Regions from separate parts of the Pseudalkalibacillus sp. A8 genome, predicted to be linked through region 2. Evidence: a T-box and tRNA genes for the amino acid it is inferred to sense, from the RefSeq annotation. Region 2 holds a T-box; the other holds one or more tRNA genes.
What was found. A T-box is a leader RNA that pairs with one kind of tRNA and senses whether it is charged. The one in region 2 lies ahead of glyQ (glycine--tRNA ligase subunit alpha), so its partner is inferred to be a tRNA-Gly.
Positions count from the first base shown of each region.

Region 1: it encodes a tRNA-Gly, which carries the amino acid that the T-box ahead of glyQ (glycine--tRNA ligase subunit alpha) is inferred to sense. The anticodon was not compared.

Region 1 covers NZ_CP174509.1:4,046,283-4,052,567, reverse strand. Annotated here, with positions in the region: gene ACJROX_RS20845 (GerMN domain-containing protein) at 1-296, shown strand, start outside; gene rph (ribonuclease PH) at 449-1,192, shown strand; gene ACJROX_RS20835 (XTP/dITP diphosphatase) at 1,203-1,802, shown strand; gene ACJROX_RS20830 (metallophosphoesterase family protein) at 1,966-2,481, shown strand; tRNA gene ACJROX_RS20825 (tRNA-Gly) at 2,564-2,637, shown strand; tRNA gene ACJROX_RS20820 (tRNA-Arg) at 2,649-2,725, shown strand; gene ACJROX_RS20815 (hypothetical protein) at 3,046-4,095, shown strand; gene tig (trigger factor) at 4,203-5,498, shown strand; gene clpX (ATP-dependent protease ATP-binding subunit ClpX) at 5,859-6,285, shown strand, end outside.
Region 2 covers NZ_CP174509.1:3,721,152-3,727,436, reverse strand. Annotated here, with positions in the region: gene ACJROX_RS19290 (diacylglycerol kinase family protein) at 1-22, shown strand, start outside; gene ACJROX_RS19285 (cytidine deaminase) at 34-432, shown strand; gene era (GTPase Era) at 425-1,333, shown strand; gene ACJROX_RS19275 (YqzL family protein) at 1,810-1,959, shown strand; gene recO (DNA repair protein RecO) at 1,992-2,735, shown strand; T-box leader at 2,785-3,008, shown strand; gene glyQ (glycine--tRNA ligase subunit alpha) at 3,107-3,991, shown strand; gene glyS (glycine--tRNA ligase subunit beta) at 3,984-6,065, shown strand; gene ACJROX_RS19255 (helix-turn-helix transcriptional regulator) at 6,274-6,285, shown strand, end outside.

The DNA.
Region 1 (6,285 bases), 330 kb from region 2:
CCATTCAATCCGGTCTGTTGACGGATATGAGAAATGAAGTTGAACTTGTAAGTGCCCCAGTTGAAGAGGATGGGGTCGTAACATTAGACTTCAATGAGGCGCTCCTCAGTGAACAGAAAAATACAGCTATATCTGAGGCTGTTCTGAACTCACTGGTATTATCATTGACTGAACTTACGGGTATCGAAAAGGTACAGATCAAAGTGAATGGTACGAGTGAAGTCGTTAACCAAGATGGAAAATTATTGACTGAGCCTGTTTCAAGACCTGTGAATGTGAATACTGTAGAATTTTAAAATGAATAGAGGAAGTAAATGTGTTACGATAAAAGAGTAGGCGGTTAACAACCGCCTTTTTCTTTTGCCAAAGACGTGTGATCACCGGCATACTTTATGGATCGTGATGGTCATACTAATCAATAATGTAAGTTATAAAGGAGGAATTTCGGATGAGAACAGACGGTAGAATGAATGATCAGTTAAGAAAAATACATATCGAAACGAATTATATTAAACACCCGGAAGGCTCTGTTTTGATTTCAGTGGGGGATACAAAAGTCATTTGTACAGCTAGTATTGAAGATCGCGTTCCACCTTTTATGAGAAACCAAGGGAAAGGTTGGATTGCAGCGGAGTATTCAATGCTTCCACGTGCTACAGAGCAGCGGAACATCCGTGAATCCAGTAAAGGGAAAGTGTCTGGGCGAACGATGGAGATTCAACGATTGATTGGTCGCGCACTCCGGTCAGTAGTAGAGCTGGATAAATTCGGAGAGCGTACCTGCTGGATCGATTGCGATGTCATACAGGCGGATGGAGGAACCCGTACTGCAAGTATCACTGGTGCATTTGTAGCTATGACTATGGCTTTCAACAGACTCATTGAGCAAGATGTCATCAAGAAAATGCCGATAAAAGAATTTTTAGCTGCTACGTCCGTTGGGGTAGTGCCAGAAAACGGGGAGATCTTAGACCTGTGCTACGAAGAGGATTCTAAAGCCCATGTCGATATGAATGTCATCATGACTGGTGGGAAAGAATTTGTAGAACTGCAAGGTACAGGTGAAGAGGCAACATTCTCATACAATCAATTGCAAGCAATGCTTAACCTTGCAGATAAAGGGATTACTGAACTTATAGAATATCAAAAAGAAGCACTAGGAGATATTCACCGGCTCATCGGTGAAAAGTAGGTGTTTATTCATGAAAAAGGTCATCATCGCGTCCCATAATGAGGGTAAAGTCAAGGAATTCCGGGAAATGTTTAAAGAGTTTGGGTTAAAGGTGGTTTCTTTGAGAGACCTGGATTTTCACGAGGAAATCGAAGAGAATGGTTCAACTTTCAAAGAAAACGCCAGTATTAAAGCAGAAACAATCGCAAACCATTTCCAAGAACCTGTCATTGCTGATGATTCCGGACTTGAAATTGATGCACTGGATGGCAGGCCTGGAATCTATTCAGCGCGCTATGCAGGGGAAGAAAAAGACGATGAAGCCAACCTGAAGAAGGTACTAGCGGAAATGGAACATGTGCCAGAAAAGGATCGTTCTGCTCGATTTATCTGTGTTTTAGCGATTGCACGACCAGGGAAAGAAACAAGTAGTGTTGAAGGTAAGTGTGAAGGAATCATTCTTCATGAAAAAAGAGGAGATCACGGTTTTGGCTATGATCCGATTTTCTATCTTCCTGCTATGGGGAAAACGTTAGCTCAATTGGAACCAGGGGAAAAGAACAAAATCAGTCACCGTGCAAAGGCTTTGAGAGAATTACGCAATCATTGGTCTGAAATCTTTTACACTTGAAGAAAGTAAAGCTTTCCTCAGTATGTTTTCACAAGCTGGTAACTCCGGAAGCTTAACGCCGCATGAAGAAAAAGCGTTAGCTTTTTCGAGGGTCAAAGCACAGCCTTCACCAAGAGTTTTGCTTTGCGAAGTTTACTTTAGCTTTTTAAAGGAGGACCTTTCAATGAATGTTTTAGTCGTAAGTGATAGTCATGGACTGACAAAGGAACTGAAGGAAGTCGTTGATCTGCATAAAAATCAGCTCGATGTAATGATCCATTGTGGGGATTCTGAACTTCCTTCGGATGATCCGATGCTGCGGCCATTTTACAATGTTCAAGGAAATATGGATCTCGGCCATCATGATTTCCCGAATGAAACATTAATTGAAGAACAAGACTACCGCCTGTTTGTCACACATGGACACTTATACAATGTGAAAATGTCCTACATGAATTTAGCCTATAAAGCTGAAGAAAAAGGAGCGGACCTGGTTTTCTTCGGGCACTCTCATACAGCAGAATCATTCGAAGAAAATGGTATGGTTTTTGTTAACCCGGGAAGTCTCCGTTTGCCTAGAGGGCGGAAAGAAAGGTCTTATGCAATTTGTGAATGTAAGGATCGTCATAAAATACGGGTACGTTTTTTTGAATTTGATGGGGAAGAACTGACAGATTTATCAACTGAATATCAATTATAAAAGAAAAAGAACTCACGATCATTAAAAAAACCATTGACATTTCCCTCGTAATTCGATATATTAATTATTGTCGCTGATTGATGCGGGTGTAGTTTAGTGGTAAAACAAGAGCCTTCCAAGCTCTGGTCGTGGGTTCGATTCCCATCACCCGCTCCATTTATTAACATGTCCCAGTAGCTCAGCTGGATAGAGCAACAGCCTTCTAAGCTGTCGGTCGGGCGTTCGAATCGCTCCTGGGACGCCATACTTAATACATACAAACGCTTCTATTGCATAAAAGCAGGGAGCGTTTTTTCTTATAGTTGATGATAACCTTAGTCGTTGGAGCTTCCTGATACCCTTTGAGTGGGTAAAACCGACTGTAAGGTACTCATAAAGACTTTATAAAATCCTTCAAGAGTAAAAATCCCATTAACTGGTTGCTTACTCCGTCCTTCATCCATACATACATGAATGTTGATGTCAAGACAAGTGTAATATAGACTTAATATGTTAGAATTTGTTTTTAAGAAGTTAAACTGCTAAACTTGCTTTAAACGATTGATAAAAAGCGGGGAGATTGTTTTGGAAAAAGACCATAAAGGGCCGCGTGAAAGTAAAATCGTTTACTTCCCAAACCTTACTGCAAAGCTTGTGAATAAGGGAATGTCAGCCCTAAAACAAAAGAAATTCAAAGAATCGCTGAATTATTTCCAACAGCTTATCGAGATGGAACCGGATCATCCACAAGGTAACGTTGGCGTTGTCTTAAGTCTGGTTGAACTTGGTGAATTGAGAGAAGCAAAGGAAAAGTGTGATACGATTCTTAAAAAAGACATCGGTGAGTATTATGATGTCCTGCAAATTTACATATCCATCCTCATCCAATTAGGCGATTATGAAGAAGTTGTGGAAATTCTCGAAGCAGTCATCCAAGAGCAAAGCCTGCCGCCGCAAATGGCTGAAAACTTCTATCAGCTTTTATATTTCAGTCGAAAAATGGCTGAGGATGAACCGAGTGATAACTTTGTTTTTGAAACGAAATTTTCGGATCAAGAGGTAGAACATCTTGCAACACAATTGAGATCACCGGACTCTAAGAAACAATGGCAAGCAGTACAATCGATTGAAAAACCTGATCAACCAGCAGTACGTAATGAGTTGAAGAATTTTCTTACATATCCCGATGCCAATCCATCTTTAAAAACAATTGTTCTGCAAATGCTGAAAGAGGGAGACGCGTCAGAAACCATCAGTATACATAAATTTGGGAAGACGATGACGGTAAGTCCTGACCAACTTCATGACATACCAGACGGACAATTTTATAGACTGGTTAAAACCATCATCGAGCATCAATTGGAACAACAGAATCCGACATTGTTAGAAATGGCTGAACAAATCTGGGACCATTACTTATTTATGATTTACCCGTTCCAACCAGAGCCCCTTAATGAACAATTATGGGCCGTCGCCGTTCTTGAAGTAGCTCATAGGCTGAACGGTATAGATTTTGATGGGGATGATCTGCAGGTTGCTTTTTCATTAGATGAAGAGTTACTTGAGGATGTTGTTGGAAAGATCATAGAAATTGAACGATTATCAATGAAAGAAGTCGGTCTCTCTGATGACTAGTCGAACTAGTTGAAAACCAATGTTCATGTGTTATAATGTAGTGGTTGCAAACTCATTCGTACGTTAATGTAGTTATAAGAAGATAAATGTTGGAGGGAATTATAGTCATGAGTGCAAAATGGGAAAAGCAAGAAGGCAATCTAGGTGTATTAACCATTGATGTAGATGCTGAACGTGTCAACGAAGCATTGGATCAAGCGTTCAAAAAGGTCGTAAAAAAAGTGAACGTACCAGGATTCCGTAAGGGGAAAGTCCCGCGTTCAATGTTTGAAAAGCGTTTCGGAGTGGAAGCACTTTACCAGGACGCTTTAGATATCCTGCTTCCTAGCGCATATACTCAAGCAGTTGAGGAAACAGGAATCGAGCCGGTCGACCAGCCTGATGTTGATATCGAGCAAATGGAAAAAGGTAAAAACCTTGTTTTCAAAGCAACTGTTACAGTCAAGCCTGAAGTCAAACTAGGTGAATATAAAGGCCTTGAAGTAGAAAAACAAGATAGTGAAGTTACAGATGAAGATGTCCAAGAAGAATTGACAGCTCTTCAAAAGAAGCATGCTGAATTGGCTGTGAAAGAAGAAGGTAAAGTTGAAAAAGGCGATACAGTTATAATCGACTTTGCTGGATATGTTGACGGGGAAGCTTTCGAAGGCGGAACTGCTGAGAACTATTCTCTTGAAATCGGATCGGGATCATTCATTCCTGGTTTCGAAGAGCAGCTTGAAGGTGAAGAAGCAGGTGCTGAAAAGGACGTCGAAGTAACATTCCCTGAGGAATACCATGCTGAAGAGCTTGCCGGAAAACCAGCTACGTTTAAAGTGAAAATCCATGAAATCAAACAACTGGAACTTCCTGAGCTGGATGACGAGTTTGCTAAGGACGCAAATGAAGAAGTGGAAACACTTGATGAGTTGAAATCTCAAATTAAAGAGCGTCTTCAAAATGACAAAGCGACACAAGCTGAAAATGAAATGAAAGATCAACTTGTTCAAAAAGCTTCTGAAAACGCAGAGATAGATGTTCCTGAAGCAATGGTCAATTCCGAACTTGATCGTATGATGAAGGAATTCGATCAACGCCTTCAAATGCAAGGTATGAACTTGGATATGTACTCTCAGTTCTCAGGCACTTCTGAAGATCAGTTGAAAGAGCAAATGAAAGAAGATGCAGAAAAGCGTGTTCGTACAAACTTGACTCTTGAAGCGATCGCTGAAGCTGAAAACATTGAAGTCTCAGAAGAAGAAGTAGATGAAGAAATCAAGAAGATGGCTGAAATGTACCAAATGGAAGTTGATAAAATGAAGCAAATGCTTGCGATGCAAGGTGGACCTGATCTATTGAAGGGTGACTTGAAAGTTCGTAAGGCAATTGATTTTCTTGTAGAGAATAGCAAAACTGTTGCATAATATAAAGTAGGATATGAAACAAGGCGCGAACTTTCGTGCCTTGTTTTGTACAAAAAAGCTTTATTTATATGTATAAGATTTTCCAGAGAGCTAATCCAAAAAATATAGTTTTAATAGGAATCGCACAACTGAATTATGACTATACTGATACATATCAGCACTTGAATTTTACATATCAAAGCGTTATTATTTTTGTTTTACGGCTCTTCATGATAAAATCGTATGTACATAATTAAAATGGAATCCATCGACAGATTTGTTACTCTGAAAACTATTGGAAATCTTTCAATGTGTAAAATACACTCGATGACAAATAACTAAAAGTAACAATTCATCCAAACCATTCTTAGGGGTGATTCAATGTTTAAATTTAACGAAGAAAAAGGACAATTGAAGTGTTCTTTCTGTGGTAAAACACAAGATCAAGTACGTAAACTGGTTGCCGGACCAGGTGTCTATATTTGTGATGAATGTATTGAATTGTGTACAGAAATCGTAGAAGAGGAACTCGGTACAGAAGAGGATGTAGAATTTAAAGACGTACCGAAGCCTCAGGAAATCCGGAAGATTCTTGATGATTATGTCATTGGCCAGGATCAAGCGAAAAAATCGCTTTCCGTTGCGGTCTATAATCATTACAAGCGTATCAACGCATCTAAGAAGTCGGACGATGTCGAGTTGGCAAAAAGTAATATTGCAATGATCGGACCGACAGGTAGCGGTAAAACATTGCTGGCTCAAACTTTGGCACGTATCCTCAATGTACCGTTCGCAATTGCTGATGCTA
Region 2 (6,285 bases):
AATAATTGAAATCGTTTTATAGAGGTGAAAGATTTGAATAAAGAAGAACTGATACAAGAAGCAATTGAAGCAAGGAAGTTTGCATATACACCCTACTCTAAATTCCAGGTAGGAGCCGCATTACTTACAGAAGATGGAAAAGTTTATCGTGGAGCAAATATTGAAAACGCTGCCTACAGTCTATGTAATTGTGCAGAGCGGACAGCCTTGTTCAAAGCATACTCAGAAGGGGACAAGGCATTCAGTGCTTTGGCAGTCGTTGCGGATACGAAGCGTCCCGTTCCGCCTTGCGGTGCATGCAGACAAGTTATATCAGAATTATGTAAGCCGACTATGCCAGTTTATTTGACTAACTTGAATGGTGACCTGCAGGAACTGAAAGTAAGTGAATTGCTGCCAGGAGCATTTTCACCGGAGGATTTAAATGAGTAGAGAAGGATTCAAATCAGGCTTCGTTTCAATCATTGGACGTCCGAATGTCGGGAAATCAACGTTGTTAAACCATGTACTTGGACAGAAGATCGCCATCATGAGTGATAAACCGCAGACGACACGCAATAAGATTCATGGCGTTTACACTACGGAACAGGAACAGATTGTGTTCATTGATACACCCGGAATCCATAAACCGAAGCATAAACTTGGGGACTTCATGACAAAGATTGCTCAAGAAACATTGAATGAAGTCGATATCATCCTATTTTTGATCAATGCGGAAGAAGGATATGGACGAGGGGACCAGTTTATCCTGAACCGTCTTAAAAATGTGAACAGGCCTATATTTTTGGTTATCAATAAGATAGACAGAGTACATCCAGACGATTTGCTGCCGATCATTGAACAATATCGTGAAAAACTGGATTTTGCAGAAATCGTGCCTATTTCAGCTCTTAACGGCAACAATGTTACAACTTTGATGGAACAGCTCACAAATTACTTGGAAGAAGGACCGCAGTATTATCCTGAAGATCAAGTGACAGACCATCCTGAACGATTTGTAGCGGCAGAGTTGATCAGAGAAAAAGTTCTGCACCTGACACACGAAGAAGTACCGCATTCCGTTGCGGTTGTCATTGATGAGATGAAACGTCGAGAGAACGGAAACATGGTAGATATAACCGCGACGATTGTCGTAGAGCGGTCTTCACAAAAAGGGATTCTAATTGGAAAACAAGGTGGAATGCTGAAGAAGATCGGCTCTCTGGCACGTCAGGATATCGAGCATCTGTTAGGGTCAAAAGTCTACCTTGAACTGTGGGTTAAAGTTCAGAAAGATTGGCGGAATCGTCCGTTCAATCTGAGGGATTTTGGATTCAGTGAGGACACATATTGAATTTGACTTGTTCCTCAAGCTTTTTTCCTTAGGATTTTTTAAATGTTTGGCTTTGATAAATTTTAATGTTGATTTCTTATAGAAAATTTTGCCTTAAGCAAAATTTGCGACACTCCAGCGGGAAAAGGAGCCAGGCAAGACCCTACAGCGAGGAGGCTTGTCAAATTACGCTATGAATGTAAAAAAATGGGTTCCGAGAAGTGGTGTTTAGATCAGCGACCAGTCACTTTAATCACTTCAAACTTCCTGCGGCGGCAGCGCCCTTGTCAGTCTTCCAGTGACCTATGTGACTACGCTGGTCGCTTCCGCATTTCTTTAGCCTGCCGGAAAAGGAGTGCATTTCGTGAAAATCAACAAATATAAAAAGCCAGATGTTTAAAGTGAAATTGTCAAAAATTCCATAACATGAAATTTGTAATCAAGGTCACTCTAATGAAAAGGATTGCTTATTTTCTTTCGAAAGGTGGAGACATTCCATGAGGGACTTTACCTGGAAATTGTTTTGCGAGACAGGTAATATCGATACGTATCTCTTGTTAAAAGAACTTGAGAGTGAGAATGACCAATCATCTGACCTATTGGAAATCGAAGAAAGGAAAGGCGATTATTTAGAAACAGAGCTTTGATTGCATCACACTGAAATCAGGCGGTGATCGTGATGTTGATCAAGTCAGAAGCGATCGTGATCCGTACCTCGGATTACGGGGAATCCAACAAAGTAGTAACCGTTTATACAAAGGATTTTGGCAAACTTGGGATTATGGCACGAGGGGCGAAAAAAACGAAAAGTCGCCTCTCTTCTGTTTCCCAGCTATTCACTCATGGCCATTTCCTTATTCAAAAGGGAAGTGGACTAGGGAGCTTGAGCCAAGGAGAAATCATCAATACTTTTCGAGGGATCAAGCAGGATATTTTTAAAACGGCATATGCAGCTTATATGGTGGAACTACTGGATAAATCGACTGAGGATAACCAAGCATCCCCAGCTCTATTCGAATTTTTGAAGCTATCCTTGACTTATTTGGATGAAGGGATAGATCCTGACATTTTGAAAGCCATATTCGAAATGAAGATGCTACGACTCTCAGGGGTGGGTCCTCAGGTAGACCGATGTGTCCTTTGTGGAAGAAAAGAGGGTATTTCTGCCTTCTCAATAGCAGAGGGAGGGTTTCTCTGTGTTCAGTGCAAATATTCTGATCCGAAGGCCCTTGGGCTAACTCCGAAAACGGCGAGGCTTTTGAATCTGATTTACTACATGGACCTGTCTAGATTAGGCAATGTTTCTGTAAAAGAAGAAACGAAACAGGCGTTGAATAAAATCCTAACTACATACCTCGATGAATACACAGGGATTCGATTAAAATCGAAACGTTTTCTTGACCAACTGCAGAAATTCGAATGAGATTTGACAAACTGGATAAAAACGATTATGATACTTTCAACAAATTTAAAACGATGCGTTGATGGAGAGGAGTACTTACAACCTCAATTCAAGCGACTCTAGGTTGGTGGGAGCTAGAGATTGAAAAGTAAGGAAGGGCGCTCTGGAGCATTACAATAAAGCGGGGATTGAGATAGAAACTTGTGCTCTTGATTTCATCCAATGATGATTTCTTGAGACAGACCTCCTCAATCCCAAATAGGGTGGAACCGCGGGTGAACTCTCGTCCCTATGTCGAGTCAGACATAGGGACGAGAGTTTTTTATGCTTGAAAACCTATGAACAGACTCAAAAAAGGAAGAAAACAAAAATTCGAACCGTGGAGGTGCATTATGAATTTACAAGATATGATTCTTACACTGCAGCGTTATTGGGCTGACCAAGGATGCTTTGTCATGCAAGCGTACGATGTAGAAAAAGGTGCGGGAACGATGAATCCGATGACATTTCTGCGAAGTATCGGACCAGAGCCATGGAATGTAGCTTATGTAGAACCGTCTCGAAGACCAGTCGATGGAAGGTATGGGGAAAATCCAAACCGTCTCTATCAGCATCACCAGTTCCAAGTCGTCATGAAGCCATCGCCGGATAACATCCAAGAGCTTTATCTGCAAAGCTTGAAGGAAATCGGTATCGACCCGGATGAGCATGACATTCGTTTTGTTGAAGACAATTGGGAAGCGCCGACTTTATCGGCTTCTGGTCTTGGTTGGGAAGTATGGCTAGATGGCATGGAAATCACCCAATTCACTTATTTCCAACAAGTAGGCGGTTTAGATGCAAAGCCTGTATCTGCTGAAATCACTTATGGTATTGAACGTCTTGCTTCTTACATACAAGACAAAGAGAATGTATTCGACTTGGAATGGCACTCAGGCATAACGTATCATGATCTTTATTATCAATCTGAATATGAACACTCGAAATATACATTTGAAGTGTCTGATACCGATATGTTGTTCAACCTATTCAACATCTATGAAAAAGAGGCAAAACGGGCAATTGAAGATCAGCTCGTGTTCCCAGGTTACGATTATGTGCTGAAATGTTCTCATGTGTTCAATCAACTTGATGCGAAGGGTTCCATATCCGTAACAGAACGGACAGGGTATATCAGCCGTGTCAGAAATCTAGCTAGAAAATGTGCGAAAGCTTACTATGAGCAAAGAGAGCAATTAGGATTTCCAATGTTGAAAGGGGCGAATGTCGATGAGTAAACAGGATCTTTTATTGGAAATCGGTCTGGAAGAAATGCCTGCACGTTTTGTTACAGATGCGATGTATCAGCTTTCTGATAAAATAGCAGGCTGGTTTACGGAAAACCGGATTCCCTTCGGTGAAGTATTGCCGTATTCAACACCTAGACGACTAGCTGTAAAAATTACGGAAGTTGCTGATAAGCAAGAGGACCAAGAAGAAGAACTAAGAGGACCTGCAAAAAAAATCGCTATTGATGATGTGGGGAATTGGTCGAAAGCTGCATTAGGCTTTGCCAGAGGTCAAGGTGTAAACCCGGAAGATCTCTTCTTTAAAGAAGTGAAGAATACAGAATATGTTTTTGCGAATAAGTTTACAACTGGGGTATCCACAATGAAGTTATTGCCTCAACTGGACAAAGTGATTCAAAACCTTCATTTTCCGAAGAACATGAGATGGGGAGACCGGGACTTTAAATTCGTCCGGCCGATCAAATGGATCCTCTTCTTATATGGGACAGAAATACCGAAACTAGAAATCGCAGGGGTCCAATCTGATCGGAAAACTTACGGGCACCGTTTTCTTGGTGAGGAAATTGAAATCGAGTCACCTGAACAATATCCGACGGATTTACTTGGTCAATTTGTCATTGCTGACCCGAAAGAACGGAAGGAAGGGATTCAAAATCAATTGGAAAACATCCAGGAGGAAGAAGGATGGAAAATCCCGATTGATGAAGGGCTGTTGGAGGAAGTGAATAATCTGGTAGAGTATCCCACTGCTTTACATGGGAAATTTGATGAAGAATTCCTGGAACTCCCGCCTGAAGTACTGATCACTTCTATGAAAGAACATCAGCGTTATTTTCCTGTGCAAAACAAAGATGGGGAGCTGCAACCTTATTTTGTGACAGTTCGAAATGGGGATCACAATCATCTAGCGAATGTTGTGAAAGGGAATGAAAAAGTATTGCGGGCGCGATTGAAAGACGCTCAATTCTTCCACAATGAGGACAAGAAAAAGTCCATAGAGCATTACCTGGATAAGCTTGAGTCAATCGTGTTCCATGAAGAATTAGGCACGATCGCTGATAAGGTTGAGCGTATCAAGACCCATGCTGCCTATTCAAGTGAATTACTACAGTTAGATTCAGATTCAGAAAGTTCCATCCAACGTGCTGCTTCAATCTGTAAATTCGATCTTGTCACTCAAATGGTGTATGAGTTCCCTGAACTGCAAGGTGTGATGGGGGAGAAATACGCAAAGCTTTTTGGAGAAGATGAAATCATAGCTGCAGCTGTCAATGAACATTATCAACCTAGATTTGCTGGAGATGCTTTGCCTGGAACGGTCGTCGGCTCAGTACTGAGTGTCTCTGATAAATTGGATACGATTGTAGGTTGCTTCGGCATCGGCATCATCCCAACAGGTTCCCAGGATCCATATGCACTAAGAAGACAAGCAGCCGGTATTTTACAAATCTTGATTCAAAAAGGTTGGCCGGTTGAACTTGAAGAATTATTGAATACAGCTCTTGATGTCTATGAAGACAACCGATTATTAAAGAATGACCGATCGGAAGTCTTCAATCAACTGATTGAATTTTTCAATATCCGTTTGAAAACGATCCTGCAAGATCAAGGTATCCGTTATGATATCATTGACGCTGTGTTGACAGGGGAATTGGGACGTGTAGACCTTCTGCTCAAAAGGGCAGAATTGATTGCTGAAAATCTGAAACACCAATCCTTCAAGGATGCGAATGTTTCATTGACGCGTGTCCTCAATATTTCTAAAAATCTGGATGAATCATTGCGCGAAATAAATCCGGAATTATTTGAGAATGATGAAGAGAAAGCGTTATATGAACTTTACTTAAGTTGTAAAAAACAAAGTGCTGACATTCAACAACCTGAGGACGTAACAGTGTTTTATGCTAAATTGATGGAACTGCCTGGTGTGATCGATCGTTACTTCGATAATACGATGGTCAATGCCGAGGACGAGGGTATCAGGGAAAATCGCAAAGCTCAGATGAAGAACTTATCAAAAGTGATCTACTCATTCGCGGATTTCAATCAGTTAGTGGTTTAAGTCTTAACGGAAAAAAGAAGACCGTACGAATTTCTGGTCTTCTTTTTCCCGTTCCTGAAAGCTTGCATTCAATTGAAAAGGATGGGTTAATGTCAATATGCTTTACTATTGATGGATTTAGGTTATATTTATTCAGAAATACTTCCTATTTTAATTCTGTATAGGATATAATGTATCCAAAAGAGTATAGCATATACTGGGCAGTAAGGTGGTGTTACCA